DNA from 3 places in the Lysinibacillus sp. FSL W8-0992 genome. Region 2 is predicted to be linked to each of the others. Evidence: riboswitches for the same ligand, from Rfam matches in the RefSeq annotation. Region 2 holds a riboswitch; each other region holds the start of a gene.

Region 1 (10,247 bases), 2.8 Mb from region 2:
TTTGTTTTTTCTTTATCGCCAGTTTTATTAGTAGCTTTTTGTTCAGTTTTTGTATTTGGAGCTTTTGTGACTTCTTGCTTTTTCTCAGCTTCCTTTTTTGGTTGTTCCACTACTTCTTGGTTTTCTTGCTGTACTTCTTGCTGAGGTTTGTCCTGCTTCTCATTTTTGGAATTCTCATCGATTCCAGACTTCATTTCAGCTTGTTTCTCTTCGTCAACTGAAGGAGTTTCTTCTGTTGCTTCATGTTGTTCAGTAGTAGATTTGGGCTCAACGCTCCGTTCCTGCTCTTGCATTTGCTCAAATTTCTCTACCGTTTGAATATTACATGCTGTTAAAAAAATAGTGAGTACTAATAATAGTAATAAGGGTAATTTTATTTTCATATTACTCCTCTACTACCTTTAAGAAATTGACATACATTTTAGACGCATGGGCGCGTGTTATAAAGTTTTTTGGATTATACGCACCATTGGAGCCTTGTGCAACTCCAAAATCATATAAAAATGTAATTGCTTGTTGCGATTCCTTTGATAACTTCGCAATATCATTTAAAGGGGCATTTACATTGGATACATACGGATTTCCTGTTTTATGTGTATATGCATTTGCTAGAATTACTGCTAATTCCTCACGAGTAATTGGTGAGGAAGGTAGAAATTTATTTGACGTAGTCGCTAATAAATTAGCCTCGTAAGCAGCAGCAATTTCTTGTTTTGTTTCAGTATTATACGAGTTTATATCCGTGAAAGGGGCATTTCCGGAACTTGTTAGATGCAGAGCGCGAACTAAAATCGATACTGCCTGTACACGAGTTAAATTGTTATCTGGTCTGAATGTATTGTCTTCATAACCTTTTAATAAGCCCTTGTCTACTGCAGCTTCAATATCAGTCTTCGCCCAATGCGATTGAATATCCTTAAAACTCACCTTAGTCGGAGGAGCTGTAGGTTGGCTTGGCTTGCCTGGTGTTGACGTATTACTTGGCTTTTTATCAGATGTATCATATAGCTTTGTTTTGCTTAAAAGCAGACGGTTATATGCTGCCAATGTATAAGAGGCCTGCTCAGTTGCCATACCATTGGCTACTGATTCAGTTAATACATGTTTAAATCCACCATCTTGGGCATTGTAAAAAGTAAAAAAGCTTGTAAATAACTTATTAAAGCGTTGGTCTTTGTTCGGATCAATATTTAAGCTAGCAAGTGCTGTAATTACTTGGGCAACACTTTCTAAATTTGTAGTTCCCCAGCTTTGGTAACTTCCATTAGCTCCTTGCAAGTTTTTTAAAGTATCAAGTGCTTTATTAATAGAAACCTTAACATCTGATCTGTCTTTATAAGTGGAGAGCGCTTGAATAGCCATAGCTGTCATATCAGGATCTGCTTTCACACCAGATAAATCCCAACCGCCGTCAGGCAATTGCTTTGATAAAATATGCTGGATAAGTTTTTCTCGTGTAGTTGTTGCTGTTTTGGAAAGCTCAAAGCTCCATGTATCTAAAGCGATTAGTGCAAAAAAAGCCCCATTCGGACCTTGCCATACAACTTTATCAAAGTCGCTTAATTTTTCCACTAAATTGTAGCCACCTACATTAGTAGGGTCTTTTCCAATGGCAGTGAGTGCAATAATTAAACGTGAGTACTCCGTATATTTACGGTTGTGTAATTCTCCTTTTACAGTTTTTACATGCTTCTCGACGTTTTCATAATATTTTTCAAAATAGCCTTTTGGAACATTGTATTCTCCCCTTGCAAGCGCAATAACAAACCACTCATCACCAAAAGAAGGATTAGGTGCTTTGTTAACTAAAAACTGACCAGTTATTTTATAACTATCCATTGTTGATACTTGCTGTGCGGAGACTGGTGCCGCCATAGTAAGCAACAAAACAAGTACCATTATAAACTTAGATATTCTTTTCATTAGAGTAACCTCCATCGATAAAAGGGTACTAACCCAAATACAAAATGCATTTGGGTTAGTGAAGAAATTTACATAATGCCTGAGATATTTAACGTCCGTTTTAAAATTTTCGCTGTTTGTCCACGTGTAATTGGCGAGCTAGGGTCAAATGAACCATCCAGCTTACCTGTCATAATATCAAGGCTATTTAATAGCTTAATATAAGGTAAGTATTCAGCGCTAATACGACTAGCATCATTGTAATTAATCTCTCCTGCGGTTTTCACATCAGTATTTAAATATTCTAGAATGCGTGCCATAAATGCAGCTGCTTGCTGACGTGTTATTGGCGCATCAGGCTTAAATGTTGAAGCAGTTGATCCTTTTGTAATACCTGCCTCATATAGGGCTTGAATATCTGCCTCATACCATTTGCCTTTTGTATCATTAAATGGATTTTCACCTATAGTTTGTAAACCAAGGGCACGGCTAATTAATACTGCAAATTGGGCACGCGTAATTGGTTTATTTGGCTCAAACGTCTCTGGTGTAGTTCCTTGGATTACGTGACGACTCACTAAAAATTCAATTTCTTCTTTGTTTGCTAACTGTGCAATGTCCTTAAATGTTACTGTATTTTCAGTTATAACGAATGTACCGCTTATTTTTGTGAACAAAACAATTTCACCATTCACTATTTTATGTGGAACAGGTTTATATTCCCCATCAACAAGCTGTAAAACGACTGTATTTGATTTGATTTCGCTATCCAATAGTGTAACTTTCAAATATTCTTTTCCTAAAGTAATAGGCTTTGTTTTACCGTTTGTAGACTCAATACCGAATGAAACAGAGAATTTTTTATCTTTAGTATCCTTTGTTACTTCGACTGTTAACTCCTCGTTTTCAGCAAGTTTAATGCTATTAAAAATTGAAGTAGGGACTTCTATCTTGAAATTCTGTTTGCTTTGAATAACTATCTTTTGAATGTTCTTTTTAATATAATCTTGAATATTTTCAGATTTAATAATTGCTTTGTTACTACCATCTTCAATAGTAATTTCAGCTAATGAACTATCTTTATTTGGTTCTTCAGACACTGCATCATCGTCTTTATTATCTTTTTCTGTTTCTTCAGTACATTGTTTATCATCGGCCTTACATTTTACTTCTTCTTTACATTTATCTGTTTCTTTCTCTTTACATTCTTTATTTTCTTCACCTTCACCTTTACCTCCACTTTCGATACCATCAACATATCCACCGATATCCTTACCTAAATCAAGTGTGTATAGCCATTCCACAGAATCCCCAGGTGATAATTTATAGAGTCCTGCAGAATAAGAAGGGAATTGACCATTTACACGATACATCCAACCACTTAAAGGACCGCGGTCGAATTCATAAAGGCCCGCAATACCATCGATATATGTGCCATATTGTGTTTCTCGATAGCTTAAATCGATACCATTTTCAGTTGTCACACGTTTTAATGCATCGAATACTGTATCTCCGGTATTTAGTTGAACAGTAGTTGTTCTTAATGGAATCTCGGAAGAAGAAATTCTAATTAAAAATGTTGCATAACCACTTGGGATACTTCCCCCTGGGTTAGATGGATTTCCACCTTCTCCCGGGTTTGAAGGGTTTCCTCCATCTCCTGGGTTAGATGGGTTCCCACCTTCTCCTGGGTTAGATGGATTATTAGACTTCGTATCGGACGTATCATAAAGTGCTGTTTGCCCGTTTAGCAGACGATGATAGGCTGCTAATGTATAGCCAACCTGCTCGGTAGCCATTCCGTTTGCTTGCTTTTCGTTTAAATCGTGTTTAAAGCCACCGTCTTCTGGACTGTAATAAGTCATAATATTAGCAATTACTTTATTAAAGCGAGGATCTTTATTCGCATCAATGCCTATGCTCGCAAGTGCAGTAACAACCTGAGCAGCGCTTTCAACATTTTCCATACCCCATGATTTATAGCCACCATTCTCTAATTGCATAGCAGCCAACGTATCTAATGCATTATTAACAGCTATCTTAACTTTTGAATTGTTGTTATAGTATGGAGCTAGTGCTTGTATAGCCATAGCTGTCATATCTGGATCAGACTTTGTTCCTGATAAAGCCCAGCCGCCATCAGCTAATTGCTTGCTTAAAATGTGCTCCATCAGCATTTCAGGAGTTGTTGTAGCTGTTTTTGGTAGCTCAAAGTTCCATGTGTTAAGAGCAATTAACCCAAAATACGCACCATTTACACCTTGCCAAATTACTTGGTCAAAATCAGATAGTTTTTCAACTAAGTTATAACCACCGACATTTGTTGGATCTTTACCAATTGCAGTAAGGGCAATAATTAAACGTGAGTATTCTGTATATTTCCGTTTATCGAGTACGCCATTTTTTGCAACAACATGGTCAACGACATTTTTATAATACGTTTCGTAATATTCTTTCGGTACTTCATAGCCTCCGCGAGCTAATGAAATTATCCACCACTCATTATCGAATTTAGGGTTAGGTAGTTTATCTACCATGTATTGACCAACAGTTTTATAAGCCTTCAAAGTTGTTGTATCAGCATTAGTTTTTGTTCCAACTTTTTTCGCTTCATTAAATATCGTTGTGGCCTGATTTAGTGCTAAAACTTTCGCATCAATAATATCTTGTTCCGCTGTATTATCTGCTATTAATTGTTGGGCAGATAAAATTATATTTGTATAGGCATCTTGTACAGCTTGAGTAACCCAAAAATCAGCAGGGTCTATATTTTTTCCATCAGTACTTATTTTTACAGAACCCTTGTTTTGTTCTGCTTTCTCAATTGCACTTTGTAATACTGATTTATCAATGACTACTTTTTCATCTGAAATAATCGAAATTTCTGGGAAGATGCTGTAGTAGCCTTCTCGAGCTGATGCATTAAGGTTAGGACTCGCTCCAGTTATTGGATTAATATTGTGGTGTTCACCTATTGGACTTCCAAAAAAGCTCAGACGAATATGCCCATCTCGTAACTTGTATTCACCCTTATGTTCTTGTGGAATTGTAAATGTAACACTGTTTGCCTGCGTTGCCATATTGTATTGTCTTGCATCGCCCGAAACAAGAGTATTTTCAGGACCAGCGAAAAATCTCAGCTGACCTTGGAAGTTATAAATACCAGAAAGTTTATTCGCAGGGAAAGACAAGCCTTTTAAAGTAACTTTAACTTTATCTCCAGGTACTATTTTTTCATTTGCTGCTGTTAAGTTTTCAATTGTTACATCAAGTGGACGTGCTGTCATCACGTGATACTCAGCTTTTCCATCTTTTTCAACCTTAACTATATTACGTCCTTCAGTTAATAAAACTGTGAAAGAGCCATTTCCACTAGATTGAACACTTTCTGTTGAAAATTCACCATTTCCATAGGATGCTGTTCCTATACTATGATTAATTTCCGGACGCAAAACGCTTACTGAGCTTCCAGAAGTCGGAGTAAAAGTATAATATGCTCCTTGTTCGCCTTGAACATAGTAAACACTATCAATATCAGCATCAAAAACACCATTTTGTAAGTTTAGAAGGTCCCCACCTTTTTTACCTTCATTAATTTTTTGATTACGTTCTTTGTTACTTTCTATACCTGTAGAAATACCTGTTTCACCTTGACCAACAGTCACAACAAAGAGACCGACATTTTCTGGCCAAATAGCACTAAATGCATCATTCGCATCACTAATGTATCCGGAACCATTAACCTTCAATGCGTCATACGTCACTTTTACAACAGCTGTACCATTTTTCAATGCTTTGACTGTCGAATAACTTCCTGGCTTACCAGGATCAATTTGAATTACATCATCGCCTGTTATGATTTCATAATGGAAATCAGGCTCAAAGAAATAGTTGTTAATTCCTTCTATTAATGCTTGCCAGCTTCGTAATGTTAGTAAATTGAAGCTTTCTCCTTGGTTTAACTTCAAATGATTTTGCTCATTAATATTTAAATAAATATTACCTTCAAGATATGTTCCTTTATTTAAAATTGCTGTTGGCGATTGAATTGAGAGCTGTTGTTTTGTAATTGCCAATGTTGCATTTTGAGCATTTGCTTTAAATGTACCTACATTTGTAAGTTTTCCTGCTTGGCTAACTCGGTAGTTATAATCACCATTGTTTGTTAACTTGAAAGAAAATGTTTTTGTACCATCCGGGTTAATCGTAGCTACCCCTTCAGGCAGGACTTCTTCAAATGCAATAAAGTGTTTAATTTTTTTTCCTACAAATAATTCAGCATCTTCAGGGACTGTAAACTTAATATCCCCAGAAAACGGAATAGCTGCACTAATTGTTTGAGCTGTGGCCGAAAGTGTTACTGTAGTGCTATTACTAACTGGAACATATTGTGTATGCTTTGCATCTGGCTCAAACGTATAGTAGATTTTTTCCCCTACTAGAGCTAGTACTGGAGTCTGTCCTTGTGTTGTTACTTTACCTAGTTTTAATGACGTATCGTTCGGTATTTCTTGCCCAACTTTTACAGTGTAATCGCTATTAACATTCCAACTTGTATTACTAGCTTTAAAATTAAGCTGGCGGAATTGAAATTCTTGATTTGATTCTGCTTTTACTGTTAGCTGACCACCGCCAACACTGTTATGATTGCTATCAAATCCTTCGTAGCGATAACTTCCTACTGGTATAGTTGCTGTATAAACATTGTATGTCCCTTCAACACCAGAGCCTATGTTTATTTCTTGCTCATTCGTATCATAAAGCTTTAACATCACAGCTTTATGTGCCACAGTAATTTTCACTGTGCTAGTAATATCCGTTTGTAAACCAGGTTTTTTACTAAATGCATTTGTGGCTTGATTTAGTGCTAAAACTTTTGCATCTATTTCTTCTTGACTGGCATTTTCATCTGCGATTAGTTCCTGTGCGTCTATAATTTCATTTGTATATGCATCTATTTCAGCTTGAGTAACCCAGTAATCAGTAGGAGCTACATCTTTTCCATCTAAACTTACTTTCACAGAAGCTTTTGTTTGTTCAGCTTGTTGAACCGCTGTTTGCAAAGCTGTTTTATCAGCTTTAACGATTTCTTCCCCTTCTCCATTTAAAGCAGCATTTAAATGGGTAAGTGCTGCATCCACATTTGTTTGACTACTCTCCATATTTTTAAGCTGCACGTAGGCGGCGTCATAAGAAGACTTTACTTGTTCATTTGCTAAAATTTCGTTTTTAGTTGGCGAGCTATTAATTTCGGCAATTTTCGCTGTTAACTCGTCTTTATTCGCTGGAGTAATTAAACTACTTCCCTCTAAGCCACCACCTAAATCTGCTCCATACCCCCATACTGTAAACTGCCATCTAATGATATCACCATCTTCTGGGAACCATTCAGAAGCACCTCGAGGAATAAAGTTATTATTTACAGCTACCATCCAGCCCGACATAGTTGTATAGTCCATTTGATTTAACCAGTCGGATTCTATTCTTCCATCAACTGGACCAGATTCATCAAGAATGTATTTTGGGACGCTCACTTCTCCAGGATCAGGATCAAAGACCCCTGATAAGTAAAAGCTTTCTTCTACAGACCCTGTAATGTCATAGTTGCCTTCTCCTAACAGGTTAACTATAACCTTAGCTATATTATCCCCTTCATAAAAAGGAACACGAACAGGTTCCTTTATGTATCCCTGCCCAAGTGTAAACTTCTCTACGGAAACCGTCACATAACCTTTAGGTTCAGTATTATTAAATATCGTCGCACTATCATTACTGGTAATAGGAGATAGTTCGCTTTCCGTTTGCTCGGTCATTTCTTTCTCTAATGATTCTTCATTAGTTTGAATACTAGAATCTGTTTCTAACTCACTAGCATCATTTTGTTGTGTCTCAGCGAATGCAACGGGTGATAATAACGAAAATGATAAGATAAAGACAATCGCTATATTCAACCATTTTTTATAAAAGTCCATTTCTTTCCCCCCAATTTTTATAGATGAATGCGCTTGCAATAACTAGAAAATAAAAAAGATGCTTCTCTAATAAAAGAGAGAGCATCCAAGGAAAACAGAAAAAGGCTCAAAATACTATTTGCCTGTCCATCTATTTGCCGTAAATTCTCCTAGCTTCCGAAGAGATTTAATACGATGAAATAAAGGCAGGTCTCCTGGCTTGTGTACCCTAATCAGAACCTTCCCATCTACTTGAGGCATTTTTCCTCGTTTGACAGTGGTGTTTTCTGGGGTCATCTACACATACAGTTGCGGAAACAGCTTCGGATTTGCACCGAATTCCCTATTAAGCTCTTAAAAGAGCACCTTTATTCTGCATTCGCTATTCACTTAATGCTAAGTTTAGCATAGTTTCCATTTTTTCAAAATAGTTAAAAAAAACAATCATTAATAATTATCTAAAAATAATGAAGTTGAATCTGCTTATATTTGCATTGATATCGCATATTATGTTCTTCTTATTTGCAATTCTATATTTAAGCACAAAAGTATTATCAATAAAAAACGCCAGAGCAATAATACTCTGACGTTGAAATCATTATTTTGTCGTTACTTTTCTTCCGTACGTCATCCATCTCCACACTTTTTCCAATGGCCCAATTTTGAAAAATTTAAAATAAATGATACTAAAGATGATTTGAATTACAAAAATCATAATGGCAATGATGACAATATAGGAAGTCGAAAGTACTTCGAGTCCCATGAGCGATATAATAGCTAACCCTATAAAACTCTGAGCTAAGTAATTTGTAAATGCCATCTGACCTACCCGTCCAATTGGCTGTAGCATTTTTACAACATTTTTGTGTTCTAGAATCAGGAATAAACTCGCTAAATAAAAATATGTAGTCGGGATTACACCTAAACCTAGTACTAATTGAAGCTTTTGATCATCATTTTGAGATGCAAACCAAATCCAACTAGATATAGCTACAAATATTGGAGCTGTTACATATAAGACCAACTTTATTTGTTTGGTAAGTTGTCTCACATTTCTTATCCAGTCAGCTTTTGCTACTAGAAAACCTGTTAAAAACATAATAAAAATAGTTATTGTATCATTCCCTAGTACATTGAAAACTGTTGAAAGGATAGCTAAGTTTGGCAAAAACATTTGCCCAAGTATGCTTACAATGTGAACAGTAATTATGCCAATAAGCCAGTTACGAATTGTATCAATCTGCGCTCGATAAAATGGTAGTAAGAACAAACCTATTACTGCATATGCAGAAAGGATGGAACCCCAGAAAAAAAATATGTGCACAATCCCAATAACAAATAATGCTAGTAAACGTCTTGCAAAACGCCATCGAGGCTTATCACCTCTTGCTTCAGCGCGTGAAGCAAAAATATAAAAACCGACACCGAAAAGAAATGAAAAAATGGAAAAGAATTTTTTCTCAATGAATATATCAATTAGTGTATCAATCACACTATTGAATTTACTATAGGCTGGCACCGGTCCTCCTTCAACTACTATTTGATAAGCACCTACATTAATAAATAAAATACCAAATAACGCTAATCCCCGAATAATATCTAAGGACACAATTCTTTCTTTTTGTGTAACGGATGGATTCATGCTTTCAACTCCTTATCTTCAATACTGCAATTCATGCTCCTTGGCTATTATATCTAGGCAACCTTACAGCAGTTTGTTGATTAGCTTACAAAAACCTTAACTGAAGGATTTCATTTATCTTAACGATTTATTTAAAATTGCAGTTTCTTAGTCAAACAATAAAAAAAAGGTCTGGATTAATTTCCAAGACCCTTCTTTTATTCATATTATTATCAAGCGTAGTCTAATGCATTAGTGGCTAATGAAATGTGAAATTTCGTCTCAATATTTTTCATGTTTTCCTTAGTTTTTCATCCCTTTTCAAAAGTTAAGACAACATATTTTATAGTATGTAGACTATTTTGAAAAGAGGTGACCAAGGTGAATAGGAATAGAAGATTAAGATTTTGTTATCCTGGCTATAAATATTGCGGACCTGGATGTTCAGGACCTGGTTCACCAACAAATGCTGTTGACTCTTGTTGTAAGAAGCATGATGCTTGTTATTCAAAATATGGTAGAACAAAAAATTGCGATGAATTATTTCAGCAATGTTTATTAGCACATATGAATACCAATAGCAAAATGGGCAGAGATGCTAGACTGTTCTTCAAAGTTTTTGATTTGCGTAATAATTTCTTTTAAACGTCAAAAGCCAAGAATGAACAACAAGTTTCATTCTTGGCTTTAAAGAAATATAAATGTCTATTGCCGTTGATTTCCGCTACGGGCGGCACTTTTCACAAAATTTTTTAAAAATTGTTTGAGTGCCT
Region 2 (10,247 bases):
AAAATCCATGGAGATTTCTGCGGCTTACGAAAAGTCAGCGGAAAGCGAAGTGGATTTTTACGTTATAAGAAGTCCTATTATGCGTAAAAGAAAATAGTGGAACTGCCTTCAACTTATCTTGCTGTCCCTAGTAGTTCGGAAAAGAAAGTTAGTACATGAATTTGGTATACTAGCAGTATTAGGAAAAACAACGGGAGGTGGCGCTTGTTGATTTACTTGAAGTTACTTATTCAAATTATATTTGTTGCAGGAATTATTTATTTTGTTAGTGGTCGTTTAATAGGCTCAAATATTAACTTTGTACGAAGAGTACTGTCTGTTGTTATTAGTGTTACGCTTACGTCCTTTGTTTATTGGTACTCCTATTTGCGTCATCGAGATTTTTTATCGGAGTCGATGATGCAAACCGTTACCGAGGTAAGTACGCTTATTTGGATAGGTAGTATGTTGCTTATCTCGATGCTACTCTATCTCGTATTCGAACTGTTTGATCCAATAGGGATTAAAGGTGGAGAGCGCCGTAATGGGCAAAAATCAATATTGTTGAGATTGCGCAGCTACTGGCGTCAGCAGAAGAGATTGCGTCAGGTGCTAAAAATAGCAGTAACAAATGGTATAGTGCAAACGATTAAATATGCAAGGCAGCGGGAAAATGAGAAGGAGCTTGCTGTTGCATTACGTACAACTTTGGAGCAATGTGGCGGGATATTCATTAAATTCGGGCAAGTACTTTCAACGCGCAAAGAATTATTTTCTCCTATTATTATAGATGAGTTGAAACATTTACAGCAAAGTGTAAAGCCTTTACCTCAAGAGCAAGTTACAAAGATTTTAGAGGAATCCCTTCCAATGTCTGTAGATGATGTATTTACAAACTTTCAAATGGAGCCATTGGCAGCAGCTTCTATTGGACAAGTACATAAGGCACGACTGAAAAACTATGAAGAAGTCGTAGTCAAGCTATTGCGTCCAGAAGTAAAAGGAATTATGCGTGATGATCTTGATATTTTAGAGGAATTTGCAAATTGGTTTGCAAACAAGTCTACTTGGGCAGAGTCTTTAGGCTTCCGAGAATTAGCGGGAGCATTTGCAGATGGCTTAAGGGAAGAAATTCATTTAGATATTGAAGTACGCAATACTTTACAGGTAACGAATGCTCTTGCCAAAAGTGAATATAAAGTACGTATACCTAAAATATATACAGAGTTTTGCGATGAAGACATCATTGTAATGGAATACGTTCGTGGTAAAAGTGTGGCTGAGGGTTCATCTGAATTTAGACGATTGAATATTGATCGCAGACAATTTGCACGAACAATTTTGTATTCCTTTTTTGAACAAATGTTATTTTCAGGAATATTTCATGCAGATCCGCACCCAGGAAATATTTATATTGATGAGACAGATGGGGGACCAATTCTCCTCGATTTCGGAGCGGTGGGACGCTTAGGAGCTACTCAACAAGAGGGATTAAAGTTATTTTTATTAGGTATTCAACAAAATGATTCCAGTATTTTATACGATGGCTTAATGTTGCTAGTAGAAAATAAGGACTATGCGGATCGTGGTAGGGTAGAACAGGCAATGGACCAAATATTACTCAAAATATCCTATGTAGATCGTATTCCAACTGAAGAATTGATACATTCGTTGTTTACTGTCGTACGGGATTTTGGCCTTGCGTTTTATCCTTCTGTTGGTTTAGCGCTTCGATCATTAGTAACATTAGATGGGACATTACGTGTAATTGATTCGCAATTTGATATTTTTACAGAAGCTAAAGATTTTTCCGCATCTTATATGAGAGCTGCATTTTTAAGACCATTTAAAGAACCGATGGCGACAAAAGATCGAGTGCAGGAAGAACTGTCGATGCTGATTCCTACTTTACGAAAAATGCCAAGACGTATCGATCAGCTTATTCAAAGAGTAGAAAGCGGAAAAATTATATTGCATCATGATATTTTTTCAGATGACCATAACTCACGTTTCATTACCCAGCTATTTGCACGTTTTGTTTTATTACTTGTCGGCATTACATTTGGTATTATCTCGGTCGCACTACTAGCAATTTCTCAATTCATTCATGAGTCGTATGCAGTGTATTTGAATACTGCCGCTTATCTAGGGTTGTTCTTATGTGCAATTTTATTAGTAAGACTATCTATTCAAGCGCTACGCTCAATGAGGTAGGAGAAGACACTACAAAGTGCTGATTAAAAGTATAAAGAAATTCACTATTACTGTATTTTGTCATTTAGTAGGCATTGGCTGCAATGCAATTTTGTTAAGCAATTAAAGTCGTCAATCGCATATTTCCTAGTGTTTTTCACAATGTACATTTTCAGTTGATTGGAGCGGCAAGCGCTCGCCCGAAGCAGAAATCAATGGTAGTAGTTTAATTCTATGAGTTTGGATACAGTTTGAGGTAGGGGATGATTCTCCTACCTTTTTATATTACAAAAAGATTACAAATAACCAAGGCGCAAGGTGCTATTTAGAGAAATTTGTAGTAATTTGTAGCGTTATATTAACGTTTTGTAGAAAAATGTCGTATTAATTACAATGTTACAATTATATTTCGAGTTTTACTAAACTATTAAAACGGTCGGAAATAGTATAAAAGTTACGGCAATAATGCTAAACTTTAAAAGGCTAATAAAAACATAAGATTTTAAAATGATCGTTCATGTATTTACATAGGAAAATAAAGAGCGAAATTGATAGATGAAGGGAAATGAAGACCCATGGGTAAGCGTAATAAATGGCGTAAGTCGATGGTGCTAGCATTAGCACTTGCAGGCGGCCTATTATTTAATACAGTTCAACCGATTGAAGCACACGCTGAAGAAACGTCTCAGCATATGATAGATAAAAAAGCGAAAATTGATGCAGAAGTTAAAAGTTTAGAAAAAGAGTTAGACCAACTTCAACAAGAAATTGATCAAAAAGTTAAAGTATTTAACCAAGTACAAGCAGATATAAAAGAAGTAGATGCAGGTATTGTTGAAACTGAAAAACGTATTGAGCAACGTTCAACTATTTTAAGTGAGCGTATGGCTGCATACCAAGCACAAGATAACACAGTGGGTGTATACTTAAGCGTTGTTCTAGAATCGAAGAGCTTTGCAGATTTAATGGACCGTGTCGTAGCGGTAAAAACATTAATGGATGCTGACCAAGAGCTAGTAAATCAACAAGAAGCAGACAAAGCGAAATTAGAAGAACAAAAAGCAACATTAGACGAAAAACAAAAAGAGCTTCAAAAACAATTCCAAGAGCTTCAACAAAAAGAAAGCGAAATGGAAGTAAAAAAAGCTGAAAACCAAGCAAAATCACTTGCATTAAAGGCACAAATTGCAACGAAACAAGAAGAAGAGCGTCTTGAAGCAGAGCGTAAGGCAGCGGAAGAAGAAGCAGCTCGTTTACGTGCACTTCAAGCAGCTACACCTGTAGTTCATGTCAACAACAATAACAACAACACTAACACTAGCGGTAAAAATAACGGTGGTAGCAAACCTCAACCAATCATAGTTGGATCTGGTTCAGGTACTGCATCTTCAGGTGATGCTATTTCTACAGCGAAGCAATTCCTAGGTCGTTCATATGTTTGGGGTGGCAGTAATCCTACAACAGGCTTTGACTGCTCAGGTCTTGTACAATGGTCTTACAAGCAAGCTGGCGTATCATTACCTCGTACAGCATCACAACAATATTTATCAACAAAACGAATTTCAGCAAGTGAAGCTCGTGTTGGTGACTTAGTATTCTTCAGCTATGGCTCAGGCGTAGCGCATGTTGGTATTTACCTTGGTAATAACACAATGATTGATGCTCAAAATAAAGGGGTAGTCATTGAGTCACTTGATTGGTGGAACCAATATTTAGTAGGCTTCGGTCGTATTCAATAAGTCTATATTAGTTAGACGATTTTAATAGCAAAAAAGTTAAATAAAATAGCATTCATTATCAAGTAACGATAATGGGTGCTATTTTTATTTGAAAATCTATAAACATAAATCTGTATAACAGTTTTAAAAACTGTAACAGACACTAAGGAATTTGGTCCAAACAATTAAATCACACGAAAAAACGATTGCGCCAACTGCTTACATTACTTGTGTAGAAGGAGCAGTAATAATCAAACACTTCTTAAAGAAAGCGGAGTCAATCAATTTATAACTTCATATTCTAGTAGTCGTAAATAGACAAAAATGTAAGGCACCCTCTGTTTAAAAAGAACCGAGAGTGCCTTTTGGTATTTATACGCCCATCAAATAGAATATCCCTTACTGCAGTATATTTTTTTCAATCTAATCTTATATTAAATTTTGAAATTGAATTTGATAACCCCTGTTTCTTTTAAGGCGAAGAGGAAGATGATAACAAATGGTCCTACGAGTAAGCCGATGACGCCAAACAATTGCAAACCGATAAACATCGCGATTAATGTTGGCAGAGGGGGTAAGCCGATATGTGCACCCATTACTTTAGGCTCGACAGTTCGGCGAATAATTAATAAAATAGCTGCAAGAACAAAGAGCTTAATGGCAATCGCTGTATTACCCATCAGGAGGTGATAAGTTCCCCAAGGTGCTAAAATAATAATTGAGCCAAGGAACGGGATAACATCAATAATCCAAATAATTATGGTCATTACTATCACATATTTCGGTTGAATAAGTAGTAAACCTACAAGTGTAACCCCAGCTATAATAAAGCTAACAAGAATCTGAGCCTTCATAAAACCGAAAAATGCATCTTTTAAACGATTAGTAATAATTTTCAATTTCTCTTCAGTTGTAGGCTTTAAAAATTTGTAAGTTGACTGTTTTAATTTTGGTAAATCTAGCATAAATAGAAATAGGGCGATCATATAAACAAGAAGACTTATAAAGAGGCTTGGAATTTGTGAAAAGAAGGTCGTAACTTTGGTATAATTAAAGAAGTTTAAAAAAGATTCTTCAACTTTCTCAATGAAGTCGGTTGTCGTTTTTTGAAGTGAAGCACTCACTTCAGTTGGAAAGTCTTCTGTATATTTTGAAATATTCTCTTGCATATGACCCCACATCTCGGATAATTTAGAAATATAGTAAGGTGCTTGCTTTGAAATGGAAATAATTTGCGACATTAGTTGCGTAATAGTAAAGTAACAAATAATAGAAATAAAAATAACACTTACTATGTATATAAAAGCAACAGCTATTTTTCGCGACATTTTCCATTTTCGTTTAAAAAACATAACAATGGGTTCTAATAAAAAAGCTGTAACACCTGCTAAAATAATTGGCACGGAGACAGGAATGATAAAATATAAGGCTATAAGTAGGCATATAATCGCTAGAGTTCGTATAGTCAACTTTCGAGTTATAGTTCTATTCATAAGCTCTCCTTTTATCGTTATTTTTAAGTAAAGTGTAACATAAAAAAATTAAAATTTGAAAACGTTCTGAAAGAATGAAGGTAGGGATAAATCATGGAAAAAGAGATTTTGCAACTTTTTAGTAATTTAACAGAGCGTGACCGTGAGATTGAATACGAGTCGTATAGAAGATTGATAAAAATTATGCAAGAACCAGTAGATTGGACATATGCAGTTTGGGAACAGCTTATTAAAGCCCTTACATATACAGATGGACATGCTCGTGCACGGGCAGCACAGTTTTTATGTGCATTAGCAGCAAAAAGTGACCCGGAAGAACGTGTTCTGGATGATTTTTTAAAAATTTGGGCCGTAACATATGATGAAAAAACAGTAACTGCAAGGCATGCTCTTCAAGCAATTTGGCAAATTGGGCTTGCTGGACAAGTTCAAAGGGATTTAATTGTTTCGTATTTAGCGAAAAGGTTCCAAACATGTATCGATGAAAAGCAACCATCGCGTATTCGATATGATATTATTGTCTCCTTCAAGAAATTGTTTGATGCTACGAATGATCAAAACTTACTGGATATTGCAAAGAGATTAATAGAAGAAGAGCAGGATATAAAATACAAAAAGAAATATAAAACAGCCATCCGTTAAAATAGCGAGATGACTATTTTTATGCCCAAGTGTGTTATTTTGAAGAAAGAAAAGTTATTGATTATAATGAAAACAGGAGGATGGATTCAGTTTTTGATAGGTCTTATATACTGACGTAAGCTTTAGTATAAGCGAGAGCCAGAAACTATCTATAAAGAGGAAACACGTAAATCTGCAACTGTATATAGCATAGTAACAGTATAATTTTTGTAAATAAGAAAGGGTCGGGTCGAAAAAATGGGGATTTATAATTATTTAGTGAAAAAGCCCAATGGTGAAATTTTATCAATGGAGACATTTCGTGGAAAGACAATGTTAATCGTCAACACAGCCAACCAATGTGATTTTACATATCAATTTGAAGATTTACAAAAAATGTATAATAAATATGACAAGGAAAATTTCGTTGTTTTAGGTTTCCCATGTAATCAGTTTGGACAGCAGAACCCAGAAGATGGAGTTGAGACAACTCAACTTTGTCAACTTAACTACGGAGTAACTTTCCCGATTTTTGAACTAGTTCAGGTTAATGGAGAAGAGACACATCCGTTATTCAATTATTTAAAGCATGAAGTAGATTTTCGTGAATTCGGAAAGGCGAATATGCAGGAAAAGATGTTAGCTGAGGCTATTATCCAAATTGCACCTAGCTTTTTAGATGGACGTAACATTCGTTGGAACTTTACGAAATTTTTAGTAGATAATCAAGGTCATACAGTTGAGCGCTTTGAACCAACAGATTCACAATTAGATATTGAGCAAGCTATTGAAAAAATTTTATAACTAGCTATTTTAATCAGAATTTTTAGGCTGGAATAACAAATAGCGGATCACTATGTAGAAATAGTGCTAAGTTTTGTATAAATATATTCGAATATTCCACAATCTCGCAACTACTCTTTCGAATCAATATATGATAAACTGCTAATCAAGTGAATAATTCTTGCAGAATAATGGTGCTAACTTTAGCATAATCGGGAATTCGGTGTAAAACCGAAGCTGTTTCCGCAACTGTAAGTACAAGAATCATAAAAAATGCCACTGTCGAAAAGGGGAAGACCCAAGATGGGAAGGTTTTATGATATCGCTACTGCATTGGGTAGTGAGCTGTACGAGCCAGGAGACCGACCTTTATTTAATGTATAAAAACTCTTCGGAAGCTAGGAGGATATACGGCAAATACATAGGCAATGTCGCGTGAGGCGGCACTATATATGCTATTTTCGTCGTTCCCTAGGGAGCGGCGTTTTTTTATGCACCTGTAAAGCAAAATCTGTTCATGAAAGAAAGAAGGGACTAAGTATGAAAAAAGATGCCCGTTATTCTTGCTACCCGTTCATGCGTGAAAAAATATCTACAGTAGATTTTGAGATTCGTACGGATAGTTTAACAACTCATGTCGGTGTAGCATTGACGGCTGTAAAAGCTGAAAAAGTTGAAGTAGTGGCGACAGATTTATTGACTATTTTACCAATGGCCTACCATGTAAATGGCTCAGTACGTGGCAAATTAGCGGTAACGGAAGAAGATTTGTTATGGCTTAGTGAGCGCTATGATTTTTATGTGGGGCATGTAAAGGAAGAAATCCAAAACTTTGTTTTACCACAAGGTACGGGGGCTGCAACTGCGCTTCATTTATGTCGTAGTGAGGCAAAAAAATCATACCGTGTTCTACATAAAGTTTCTGAGGAAAGAGAAGTACCAGCCATCCTTTTCGACTACTTAGGATTATTAGCTAATGTATTTTTTGTAATGGCTGTATACATGAATCAACAAGCTGGTATTGCTGAAATACCGTTTATAAGCAAATCATATCCGATGAAGAAAAAGAAGGAGAATGTGTAAAGTGAAGAAACTATTTAAATTCCAATGGCTTACAGTGTTAATGTTAGCACTTGTATTGGCAGGTTGCGGCACAGCAAATGAAACTAAAAAGGACGATACATCGAAAACAGGACAACAAGCTGAGCAAACAGGCTACAAAGTGACAGATGATCGCGATGTAGAAGTAGCATTTGATGCAGTACCAAAAACGGTTGTGTCATTACAACCGAGTAACACTGAAGTTCTATTTGCACTAGGTGTTGGCGATAAAGTAGTTGGGGCAACTGAATATGATACGTACCCAGAAGAAGCAAAAAAAATCGAACGAGTGTCAGATTCCGTAACATTCAATAGCGAGAAAATTGTAGCGTTAAAGCCAGATGTTGTAATTGCTTATTACACAGGTAATGACGAGACACTAGATGCCCTTAAAGGTCTTGAAGATGCAGGCGTGAAAGTATTTGTTATTAAATCAGCCGCATCATTTGAAGATGTTTTTGGAGATATTCAACAAATCGCTGAAGTGATGGGTGTTCAAGATAAAGGTGAGCAATTAAACAAAGATATTAAAGCGAAAATTGCGGATGTGCAAGCAAAAGTAAAAACTGTAGAAACACCGAAAAATGTTTATTTAGAAATTAGCCCTAAGCCAGATATTTATACAACAGCAGCTGGTACTTTCCAACAAGAGATTCTTGATGCAGCGAATGTGAACAATGTATTTGGTGATCAAACAGGATGGGTAAAAGTTTCTGAGGAAGATGTTATCGCGAAAAATCCTCAAGTTATTTTAACAACAGTAAACTATGTAGAAGACTCAGTAGGCGAAATTCTTGGGCGTGATGGATGGAATACAATTACTGCTATTCAAGATAAAGCAGTAAATTATATTGATACTGATATTTCCAATCGTCCAGGTCCACGTATTGGTGAAGCTGTTGAGATGGTAGCAAAAGCAGTATATCCCGAATTATTTAAATAAGGATAAATGGTGAAAGCCAACCATTAAAATTTGGGCAAAATAGATAAAGTGTTAGATTGACTGCAATCAATCTAACACTTTTTTGCTTGTGAATGTTGTTGTCCGCTAAGTACAGGCTTCACGGTCTTCAACCTCCGATATCTTCAAGACAATCGGTGATTCATAGACTTTGAATCTCTACTAAAAGGCATTGTGAATAATTGGTATTATCTTCAGTTGTTCTATAAAATAGAACTATAAATGATTGCTTAAATAAGGGAGGCGTAGTGGATGACACAGTTTGACATGAAGGTTATTCCGTTTGAGGCAGTCTTAAATTTCCGCGATATGGGTGGCTATAAGACGCGAGATGGCAGAGTGGTTAAGAATGGATTGCTATATCGTTCGGCTGCACTAGGTAAGATGACACCGGCGGATAAGGAGCGCTTTGAAGCACTAGGAGTAAAAACAATTTTCGATTACCGAGATCAACAAGAGGCTCAAAATAATCCTAACCCCACATTCAAGGGAGCAAAGTATATTCAAATTCCTGCAAAAGGCAACCACGCATTTGAGATGCCGACAAATACCGGCGGCCACAATTTTTATAAGGTTGTAAGCCCAGAGATGTTCCGCGATTTTTATGCACAAATGCCATTTAACAATGCTTCATTTAAAAAATTAATGTCTACAATTCAAAATCCAGATAATTTAGGCCTCGTCCATCACTGTGCCGTAGGAAAAGATCGAACGGGAATTGGCGGTGCGCTCATTTTGCTCGCTTTAGATGTACCCGAGGAAACCATTATGCAAGACTATTTAGATACGAATATTTATTTACGCCCTATGGTAGAACGAATGGCACAGGCAATACAAAATACTTTTAATGACCAAGAGTTACAACAGTTCCATGCATTAATGTCAGCACGTGAGGATTATTTGCAAGCTGCCTTCGATGCTATAGATAGTCGTTATGGTTCGAAAACAGTGTTTTTAGAGCAAGAGTTTGGTTTAACAACAGAAAAACGCCAGCAATTACAAGAAAATTGCTTATGCTAATAGGCCGCCCTTTCACAGTAAGTTAGTGAGAGGGATTTTTTTGTAAGCTATTCAAAATATTTTTGTATTAGCTATCCTTTACAGTAGTAAATCTGTGATAAGATACAATAGATTTTTATGTAATATAGAGAGAAGTGAAGTTGTTGGGAAATGCGATTAGAGAGAAACATTCGGCAGACCAATTTAGTCTATTTCATTTAACATGGCCGATTTTTTTAGAAGTTTTTTTATTTATGTTGATGGGATTAGCCGATACATTTATGTTAAGTGCCTTATCGGATAACGCTGTATCAGGTGTGGGCGCAGCAAATCAATACATTCATATTGCGATATTAATTCTTGAAGTGGTAGGCAATGGTGCTGCGATAGTTGTCTCGC
Region 3 (10,247 bases), 180 kb from region 2:
TTATTGCCAAACTATCATAGTTCTTAACAAAAAGAATAGCCGTTCAATAAATCTTACAGTCGATTTATTGAACGGCTTTTTTGTAGGATTCATGGCCGTAAATCTCAACTATATTGGCGACATTACATTACCCTCACGAACACTTACTGCTGATTATTTCAATAGCTCACTAAAGTTAACAAAGATTTTAGCTGCATGACTACGCTTTGTTGCTGCTTCTGGAGAAAATTTTCCCTCACTCCCTATTACAATACCAAGCTCATATAGCATTGTGATAGCATTTTTCGTCTCTTCATTATAGCTATCTATATCCGTAAAGGGTGTACTACTTTTCGCAACATATGCTTGATTGAGCTGCTGATTATATGCGCGGTTAATCATTAATGCTAATTGCGCACGTGTAATTGGCTGACTCGGATTAAACTTGCCATCAGACCCTTTAATAAGCCCATGGGCGTAAGCTGCTGCAATTTCTGCTTGTGTTTCTGCATCGTAGCTTGCAATATCTATGAATGGAGCTTTGTCTTTCGTTGTTAAACCTAAACTTCTAACGAGCATTGCCGCTGCTTGGGCACGTGTTATATTTTGTTCAGGTCTAAATGTTCCATCCGCATAGCCCTTCAAAATGCCTGTTTCAGCTGCTTTTTGAATAAACTCCGTTGCCCAATGATTTTTTATATCTAGAAATTGTACTTTACTACCTGTTGTAAATGTTGCAGTTGGACTTTGAACACTTTCATTACCAGCCGCATCTAACGCTTTTATAGCAACTGTATAAGCAGTATTTTCTGTTAAACTATCGAGCGTTATCGTCATTTGATCAGCGTTAACTGTAGAGTAGAGCTTATTATTTACATAAACATTGTATTTCGTAACACCCTCATTATCTGTTGCTGCTTGCCAATTTACCTTTGCCGCTGTACTACTTTCAACATTGACTTGGATTGCAGAAGAGGCATCCCATAATGGGCTTGCTTTAATAATTGGTAAAAATGCTTGATTTGCTACAGCTAGATAGCCTGCTTCACTTAAATGAATGTTTTCTGGATTTGGTAAATAAGTTGGCACATCTTTAGCCACAACGTCGAAAGTCGGCACAAATATTGCACCTGCTTTTTCGGCAGTTGTTTTAATAGAAGCATTCATAATTCCTAATAGCATTTTAAATTGTGTCTGCAGCTCTTCGCTATAATATGGGAAAGAATTATAGTAGCCCATAACATAAATTTGCACTTGCGGATTCAGCTTTTTAATTTCCGCTAAAATGGCGGCTATATTACTTATCGCTTCTTGCGATGTTTTTAAAATGGCCGCAGTATCTATACCAGTTGTTGTTGCTTCTTTTAAAATAGGCAATAAATCGTTCGCACCAGCAGTTAACGTAACTAGCTCCGCTTCCTGAATCGACGCTCTAAGCTTTGCACGATCATTTGTATAACCAAACCCAGTCACAGGTTTTTCTACGTCACCTTGTAAGTCTGCCAACACATTTTTCGTTGTATAGCCTGAATAGGCAAAGCCTTTATTATAAGATGTTAACAAACCCGCTTGTTGCAATGCCTGTGCAACAAAATCTGTATAACCAAGACCTATTGCTCCAACCTCATTCATGCCATGTGCCAATGAATCACCTAGCGCCACATAATCAGCTTGTACGACCCAGCTTGGCGCAATGTCATCTTGCTTATTCTCTGCACTTGCTCCTACAGGGACTATTAACTGTAAAGCTAGTACACTAGCAGCTAAAAAACGAAATTTCTTTGAAAATTGCATATTCCCACTCCTCCTGCACATCTAATAATTTCTAGTTTACTAGATTGAGGATAAAAATGGGAACATTAATAGTAAATACCTAAAATCGCCCTATATTCACCTAAAGATTTACCCTATTCAGATTGGACCTTTCCGTAGACGCCTCCTCCACCAACTGCAATATTTAATTGTCCTGTTCTAGCTAAATCAATCATCTTTGCTATTTTAAGTGGCACAATTTCTGCAAGCTGCTCGGTTGTAATACGATGTAAAATTGTCATTTCAGTTCCAAATGCGTGAAGTAATCTTTCCATCATTTTCGGACCTAAACCTGGTATAAAATCAAGTGGTACTTGATGAATATACGGTGGTCTCTCACGTTCAGCACTATTCAAATCAGATAGTTCCATAATTCGAGTCGCAACGCCTTTCACGATTTGTGAACTTCCACACGACCTGCAAATTGTATCCCCATCGTTTAACTGCTTACCACATTTAGCGCATACTGTTTGATGGTATTTGCCAAGCAATGGGTTTAACCCATAATTAGCTATTACGCCTCGCCCATCCTGTTCATGGAGTGCCATCTTTAATTCGGTAAAATTAGCTGCCTTTAATCGTAGTTTTTGATATTCACGTGCAATTTTGCCAAGCGAATGAGCATCCGAATTAGTCACAAATGTATACCGCTGAATTTCCCATATATTTTTTACCATATTGGTATCAGAGCTTAAACCAAGTTCTATAGCATCTATAAGCTGTGGATCAAACACTTCAGTTAAACTGTGGTGAACGCCTCTTCCAAATAAACTTTTAAATGGTGTAAAAACATGCGCTGGAATAAAAAGACCCCCTAATTCTCGAACTTTTTGTTGCAGCGCTTGTCCATCACAATAAATACGCTGTGAACTTAAATGAATGTTTTTCATAAAGCCTCTCATCCAAACCGAAAAATCTTCCATCACTGCGATAGTAGGAAAATAAGCTAGCACATGAATTGGGCCATGACAGTTGCTATCATAAATCTCAATTTCCGAGCCTGGAATAAGCGTAGTTTCTTGAAACCGAAGGCCCCCTTCCGATAACTCTTCTAGTTCACCGCGTTTTATCATCATCTCCATCTCAGCAAGTACTTCTGGCGAATGACAATCAATAATGCCGATTATATCAAGCCCTTTTTTTGCACTAGTCATCTCTAAAATTCGCGATAATGTTAAAGTTTTACTTCCCGTAATCTTCACTGCTCGCCCACTCATTGTTCGTCCAATGTGAATATGTAAATCCGTATAATAGTCCTGAAACATGTATACAGCTCCTTTTGTTCGATTATAAAATGAAAAAACCTTACATTGTTGCAAGGCGTTTTCATTATTTAAGATGGATGGTTTTGATTTGTACTATTATCAGTGTCGTATGAACCTGAACCTTGATTTGGTGTTGCCGCTGCATCATAAGCAACTAAAGTAACACCAATTTTCTTTTCTAGCTCATTAATTTTTTCTAGCTGTGTGTGATCTAATTGTGCAAATTTAATCTCTTCCATATTCGTCACGCATCCTTTCAAAAGTAACGTTCCCCGAATATCTCACAACTATACAAAAATTAAACCGCAAAAATCTTCTGAATTGTTTTGGTGACTGGCATTAGCATAGACCCTAACAAAAGCATCAGACTTCCTATATCATAAAAATCCACTTCGCTTTCCGGCGAGCACATTGTAAGCCGCAACCGTCGCTGCGCGCCGCTTGTTGCGTCTTACGTTACGTGCGTTCCCGCAGGAGTCTACGTGGATTTTTACTTGGTTAACCATAAAATTCAATACTTACACAGTAAATTATTTGTGTGACTGGTGCTCCGCATATACACCTAACAAAAGCATCAGACTTCCTATATCATAAAAATCCACTTCGCTTTCCGGCGGGTACATTGTCAGCCGCAACCGTCGCTGCGCGCCGTTTGTTGCGTCTTACGTTACGTGCGTTCCCGCAGGAGTCTGCGTGGATTTTTACTTGGTTAACCATAAAATTCAATACTTACACAGTAAATTATTTGTGTGACTGGTGCTCCGCATATACACCTAACAAATATCAGACTTCCTATATCATAAAAATCCACTTCGCTTTCCGCGGGCACATTGTAAGCAGCAGGAGTGTGCGTGGATTTTTACTTGGTTATTTATAAATACCCTACTTGCAATGCTTTATGCAAATTGTATCAGAATTGTTTGAGTGACTGGCACTTATGTAGTTTTTGTGAATTGTTCAGATACATATGTTAAATACGGTTTGCCTGTCAGTGGATGTGTTTGAATATCGGCGTATACTCCAAAAACATCACGAAGCAGTTTAGGCGTTAACACTTCTTCTGGTGTGCCGTAATGAACAATACTACCTTGTTGTAAAACATAAATTTGATCACAGTACATAGCAGCCATATTCAAATCATGTAAGGCAGCGACAACAGTCAAATGCAATGTTTGAATTAAGTCCATTAATTGTAATTGATGCTGAATGTCTAAATGATTAGTAGGCTCATCTAAAATAAGCACTTGCGCCTGTTGTGCTAGTGCACGTGCAACCATCACTCTCTTTTTTTCTCCTCCAGAAAGGGAACTAAAGCTGCGTGTTTCTAAATGGGCAATACCCGTTTGAGACAATGCCTCTTTCACTATTTTAAAGTCTTCCTTATCGTCCATTTCAAAAAGCTTCTTATGTGGCGTTCTTCCCATGCTCACCAAATCTTTTACATTAAAGTCGAATAACACAGGTGTTTCCTGACTAACTACGGCTAAATTTTTTGCAATCGCTCTACTTGATTGCTGAAAAATATCTTCCTCATTCAATAATACTGTTCCACTTTCGGGCTTTAATAACCGATACATATTTTTCAATAGTGTCGACTTTCCACTACCATTAGGACCAATTAAACCGACAAATTGCTTTTCCTTTATTTGAATGCTTACTTCTTTTAATATGCGCTGATCATGAATGGAGAATGATACATGCTTCGCCTCTAATGTCATACCTTTAATCTCCTTCACCAAATGAATAATTGTTACGGCGTAGTAGCCAAATGAAAAATGGACCGCCACAAAAGGCAGTAATGATTCCAATTGGCATTTCTTCTGGAGCTATTATCACGCGGGCAATCGCATCTGCCCAAACTAAGAAAATCCCTCCTAATAATGCGCTAATAGGGATAACATATTTATAATTAGACCCTACTATTAATCGCACGATATGCGGAATTATTAAACCAACAAACCCAATGGAGCCACTTACCGCAACGAGCACACCTGTTAGTAATGATACGAGTAGTATCAATTGAATTCGAAATTGTTGAAGATTAACACCTAATGTGACCGCCGCTTCTTCCCCAAGTAGTAATAAATTTAAATTTCGATAATGTAGCCATAACAAACCAAAAACGATGAAAAAGATAATAGCTGGAATGAATAAATTACTCCATTTTGCGCCCGCAAGACTTCCAAGCATCCAATACATAACGGCTTTTATACCGCCCTCTTCCTTAGACATCATTAACATAAAATTTGAAGTAGCAGATAATATAAACGATACAGCCATTCCTGCTAGCAACAAACGGAAAATAGAAATACGTCCCCCTACACGTGACAAGAAAAATACCAACACAATTGCTATAAAGGAGCCTAGAAAAGCAGCTACTGAAAGGGCGTAAATACCTAAAAATGAAAAAGCGCCTAAAATGATGACAGCCGTGGCACCAACTGTCGCACCTGAAGAAATACCTAAAATATATGGATCTGCAATAGAATTACGGACAAGTGCTTGCACAGCTGCTCCAGCAATAGCTAAACCTGCTCCAACAATGGCTGCAAGCATGACACGTGGGACACGTATTTGCCATATAATAATTTCTTGTGAGCGGCTCCAATCAGGCTCTATCGTATTTGAGAAAATAGGAATTTTCGAGAAAATAACCTTCCATACATGTAGCGGTGTAATTGACACTGAGCCAATCATAATAGCAACCGTCATTGAAGCAATCAGTACTAAAAGAAGGGTCAATGAAAATAGCATAAATTTTTTATTCATTTGCTTATTAACTCCTTATCAATCTTGATAAATACGAAGCAATAAAAAAGGGTATTCTACGCACGAATGCATAGAAATACCCTAGGTTAAACAAAGTTGGAGAAGTATCCATCAATTGTCCGTAATTGCTTGCATCCTCGTGGGCATTACAGGTATGAACTAATTGGCAGGTCTCCTGGCTTCGATTCAACGTTACTATGATTGCCTTCCCATTCTAAAAACAGTGGCTACTACATCATAGAACTCCTCGTTACAGTTGCGGGACAGCGTCGGACTTACACCGACTTCCCTTTTAAGTGGCACTTGTTAACAAGCGTCACACCATTAGTTTCTGAAATTTTAAAATTATGACGATTCTATCATACATAATTATCGTAGTCTATAGCTTCTTTCATCTAGGAATCAATCTTTCCTCTTTTCAACTTCATACAAATGGATTTTGCACAAAACCTAATCCATAATTTCTGCACATTTACTTGTTACATTAAAGACAAATAAATAGTAAGGAGGAAATTCATATGGTATTAAAAAGAAATTTTTTCCTAGGCTTTATAGCAGCAATGGCTTTACTAATATTATCAGCTTGCTCTGACGATGCAGCGAAGACGGACTCTGCTAATGGTGACGCAATGGACCATAGTGCAGAAACAGGCCATGGAGAAGAGATGAATCATTCCAGCTCGGGTGAAGTTCCATCCACTTTAAAAACTGCTAAAAACCCTAAATTCCCTGTAGGCAGTACTGCTATTATTAAGGAAGGACATATGTCTGGGATGGCAGGCGCCGAAGCAACGATTGTTGGGGCATATGATACAACTGCCTATATTATCTCCTATGAACCGACTACTGGTGGAAAGAAAATAGAAAATCATAAATGGGTAATACATGAGGAATTAATAGATCCAGGTGTTGCCCCATTGTCTCCAGGCACTGAAGTCAAAACAGATGCTGCACATATGAAAGGCATGGAAAATGCTACTGTTCGCATTGATGACGCAGTACAAACGACCGTTTATATGATTGATTTTCCATTAACAACTACTGGTGAAGAAATGAAAAATCATAAATGGGTTACAGATAGTGAACTAACGTCAAAATAAAAACGAAACACCCTCTGCCATCAGAGGGTGTTTGTAATTACTTTTTGTCAGCAAGCTTATGCCATTTATAGCCGATTCCCCACACTGTCTGTAAGTAATCATCAACAGGAAAGCCACTTTTCCTTAGTTTTTCCCGTAAATTGCGGACATGCGAATCAATTGTTCGGTCTTCAATAGTACCGTTATATCCCCAAACTGTATTAATTAAATGCTCTCTTGAGAAAACTTTATTTTGATATTCAAGAAACAGCGCTAACATCGAAAATTCTTTCGGCGTTAAAACAATAGCTTCTTGTTGAAAAGACAATTCAATAGATTCTTTATTTAATCGTAGCCCTTCAAAAAAAATGATAGTTTCTTCAGTTTTTGTTCTTCTTAATACAGCATGTATGCGTGCTACTAACTCTTCCTCGTCAAAAGGCTTTAAAATGTAGTCGTCTGCTCCCAAATTTAAGCCTTTTATAATATCAGCCTGTTCCGCTTTTGCTGTTAGCATAATGACCGGTACATCCCAAAACTTCCTTATTTCCTGACAAGCTTGCCAACCATCCATATCTGGCATCATAATATCTAACAGCACTAAATCTACATGATTTTCTTCTAAATAGTCTAAAGCATCTCTAACTGATGACATCGCTATGCAATGAAAAGAAGGCTCTAAATAAAGCGTTAGTAACTCCAGCATCCTTGGTTCATCGTCAATTAATAATAATGTTTTCATTTGTTCCTACCCCTTAAATAATAATTCAAAAGTAGTCCCTTTGTTTTCCTCACTAACAACGGTTACTTCCCCTCCGTGTGCATGGACAAGCTCTCTAACAATAGCAAGACCTAATCCCATACCTCCATGTGCACGTGCACGAGATTTTTCAACCCTATAAAAACGTTCAAAAATATAAGGTAATTCCTTCTTCGGAATCCCCTTTCCAGTATCTTTAACAATGATTTTTAGTAAGTTATTTTGCCTTTTTACTATAAAAAAAGTAGAATCTCCAGATGAACAATAAGTTAATGCATTATTTAACAGATTCAAAATAATTTGCTCTAGCCTTACTGAATCGGCCATTAATGTTAATCCCTTTTCACATTGAACAAACAAGTGTATCTCTTTTTCCTGAAAAGCAGGTCTTAGCTTTACTTCGATACTTGCCACTAATTCATCCAATTGAAGACGTTCTTTGTTAATTACAAATGCGTTTTCATCCATTTTTGCTAAATCAAATAAGTCTTTAATTAACGTTGAGAGCCGATTCATTTCTTCAATAATAATGCCTAAATATTTTTGGCGATCCTGCTCCGTTAAATCTCGCTTGTAAAGAATATCTGAATAGCCTTTTATAAAGGTAATAGGTGTTCTTAGCTCATGCGCAATACTTGCTAAAAACTCCTTTCTTTCCTCTCTTAAATGATTTAAATCATCGGATAACTGTTGTATGGCATTCGCAAGATCGCTTAATTCATCTTTGCCATTAGTCGAAAGGGCGACAGTAAAATCTCCTTTATTCATTTTCAACGTCGCTTCCTTCATAGCCATTAATGGTTGGGCTAATTTTCGAGATAACACAATAATGACGGCGATCGTCACCAATGCCGAAACGAGGCCGACAATTAGAAAATGTTTGTTTAGTCGTTCCATTAACGCATGGATGGAATCTGTATTTTGAAACATAAACACATAGCCAACAGTCTTTTGCTGTTTAAGAATAGGACTAATCGTTGCAATATATTTTTCATCCTGCCAATTTTTCTCTAATACCTGACCACTATAAGGCACCCTACCCTTGAGCTTCTTTAAATAAACGTGTATTTCAGGGTGTGAAGATGAAGCAGCTAAAATTGTTCCAACATTATCTGTGATGACAACGTCTGTATTTTCTCTTGATTCCATTAATAATATATGTGATAACGTCTCCTCATCGAAATTTTGCTCTAATATCGTTCGATGTGAATTACCAGTTGTCTGCAAGTTTATTAATTCTTCTTCAACACGCGAGTTAGTCAAAGAAACATGTAAAAAAAACATCATAAATGTTTCTATACAAAACAATGTAATAAAAAAGATTATTCCAAGCTTTAATGAAAGTTTTTTCATGCCTTAACCACCTATATTTCAAAATGATAACGTGTAAGTGTGAAGATTTTATGCAGAAGAAAGATACTTTTATAAATATTATAAAATAAAGACTTCACGCCCACTAATTTTTCATCATCATATGGCATTTATATATGTAGCAATCATAAAGAAACGTGCCAGGCACCCACACAATTCTGAAAACTCCAAGATGTTTATAACTTAGTAAAAATCCACGTAGACTCCTGCGGGAACGCACGCAATGTAAGACACAACAAGCGGCGCGACAGCGACGGTTGTGGCTTACATCGTGCCCGCGGAAAGCGTAGTGGATTTTTACGATTGAGGAGCCGGAATTATGCTAGGAATATAAAAGAGGTGTCAGGCACACACACAATTCTGAAAACTTCAAGATGTTTATAACTAAGTAAAAATCCACGTAGACTCCTGCGGGAACGCACGTAAAGTAAGACACAACAGGCGGCGCGACAGCGACGGTTGTGGCTTACATCGTGCCCGCGGAAAGCGTAGTGGATTTTTACGATTAAGGAGCCGCTGATACTTGGGTCTTTATAAAAAAGAGCCAATAAGTATGTCGTATACTTATTGGCATCTTTTTATTAAATATATTTTTTAACCCAGTCTAAGAAGTTTTCAATTACTGTATCAAGGAATTTCACAGTACCTTCATCTGTTAAATTGCCTTCAGCATCAAATTTCGTGTGTACAGCACCGATATATACATCATTACCACTAAGTAATGGAGAATTAATTCCAGGTGAGAATAAAATATCACGTAAATGTAATTGTGCTTTAACAGTACCTAAATTACCCATTGATGCTCCCATCATGAACGATGGTTTGCCAACCATTACTTTGTCTACACGAGATAGCCAGTCAATAGCGTTCACCATAACCCCTGGCACAGTTCCATTATATTCTGGTGTTAACCAAAGTACCGCGTCAGCCGCTTTTACTTTTGCTTTAAAATCTAGTACTGTTTGTGGTGCTTCATTTTCGATATCTTGATCATACATTGGTAAATCGCGTAAGCTCAATACTTCTAGTTCAAGCTTTTCTGTATAACGTTTTTGAATAAATTTTGCTAATTGCATATTATAAGATTCTTTACGGATACTACCTACGATTGCTACTACTTTCATGTTGTTTCCTCCTAAATGGTTACTGCCATTAATATTTGTTAAGCTATTTTATTTTATACCGCCCTAATAATAGGTTGCAAATTCTTCA

What was found. Region 2 has a riboswitch for cobalamin ahead of NSQ74_RS05335 (hypothetical protein). Riboswitches for the same ligand answer to the same signal wherever they lie in the genome.
Region 1: another riboswitch for cobalamin. It lies ahead of NSQ74_RS19355 (S-layer homology domain-containing protein); the one in region 2 lies ahead of NSQ74_RS05335 (hypothetical protein).
Region 3: another riboswitch for cobalamin. It lies ahead of NSQ74_RS06175 (FecCD family ABC transporter permease); the one in region 2 lies ahead of NSQ74_RS05335 (hypothetical protein).

The regions. Positions count from the first base shown of each region.
Region 1 covers NZ_JBBOZQ010000001.1:3,846,730-3,856,976, forward strand. The annotation lists gene NSQ74_RS19345 (DUF4430 domain-containing protein) at 1-383, opposite strand, end outside; gene NSQ74_RS19350 (S-layer homology domain-containing protein) at 385-1,923, opposite strand; gene NSQ74_RS19355 (S-layer homology domain-containing protein) at 1,992-7,874, opposite strand; cobalamin riboswitch at 8,042-8,238, opposite strand; gene NSQ74_RS19360 (DUF418 domain-containing protein) at 8,452-9,495, opposite strand; gene NSQ74_RS19365 (phospholipase A2 family protein) at 9,856-10,119, shown strand.
Region 2 covers NZ_JBBOZQ010000001.1:1,091,528-1,101,774, forward strand. The annotation lists gene NSQ74_RS05310 (ABC1 kinase family protein) at 208-2,193, shown strand; gene NSQ74_RS05315 (C40 family peptidase) at 2,748-3,911, shown strand; gene ytvI (sporulation integral membrane protein YtvI) at 4,325-5,383, opposite strand; gene NSQ74_RS05325 (hypothetical protein) at 5,477-6,025, shown strand; gene NSQ74_RS05330 (glutathione peroxidase) at 6,263-6,808, shown strand; cobalamin riboswitch at 6,963-7,172, shown strand; gene NSQ74_RS05335 (hypothetical protein) at 7,328-7,870, shown strand; gene NSQ74_RS05340 (ABC transporter substrate-binding protein) at 7,872-8,831, shown strand; gene NSQ74_RS05345 (tyrosine-protein phosphatase) at 9,102-9,869, shown strand; gene NSQ74_RS05350 (MATE family efflux transporter) at 10,013-10,247, shown strand, end outside.
Region 3 covers NZ_JBBOZQ010000001.1:1,267,226-1,277,472, reverse strand. The annotation lists gene NSQ74_RS06200 (DUF2653 family protein) at 1-20, shown strand, start outside; gene NSQ74_RS06195 (S-layer homology domain-containing protein) at 154-1,773, opposite strand; gene NSQ74_RS06190 (endonuclease Q family protein) at 1,887-3,056, opposite strand; gene NSQ74_RS06185 (hypothetical protein) at 3,125-3,295, opposite strand; gene NSQ74_RS06180 (heme ABC transporter ATP-binding protein) at 3,992-4,774, opposite strand; gene NSQ74_RS06175 (FecCD family ABC transporter permease) at 4,779-5,825, opposite strand; cobalamin riboswitch at 5,974-6,166, opposite strand; gene NSQ74_RS06170 (YdhK family protein) at 6,344-6,925, shown strand; gene NSQ74_RS06165 (response regulator transcription factor) at 6,963-7,646, opposite strand; gene NSQ74_RS06160 (sensor histidine kinase) at 7,653-9,017, opposite strand; gene NSQ74_RS06155 (NADPH-dependent FMN reductase) at 9,617-10,159, opposite strand; gene NSQ74_RS06150 (nitroreductase family protein) at 10,223-10,247, opposite strand, start outside.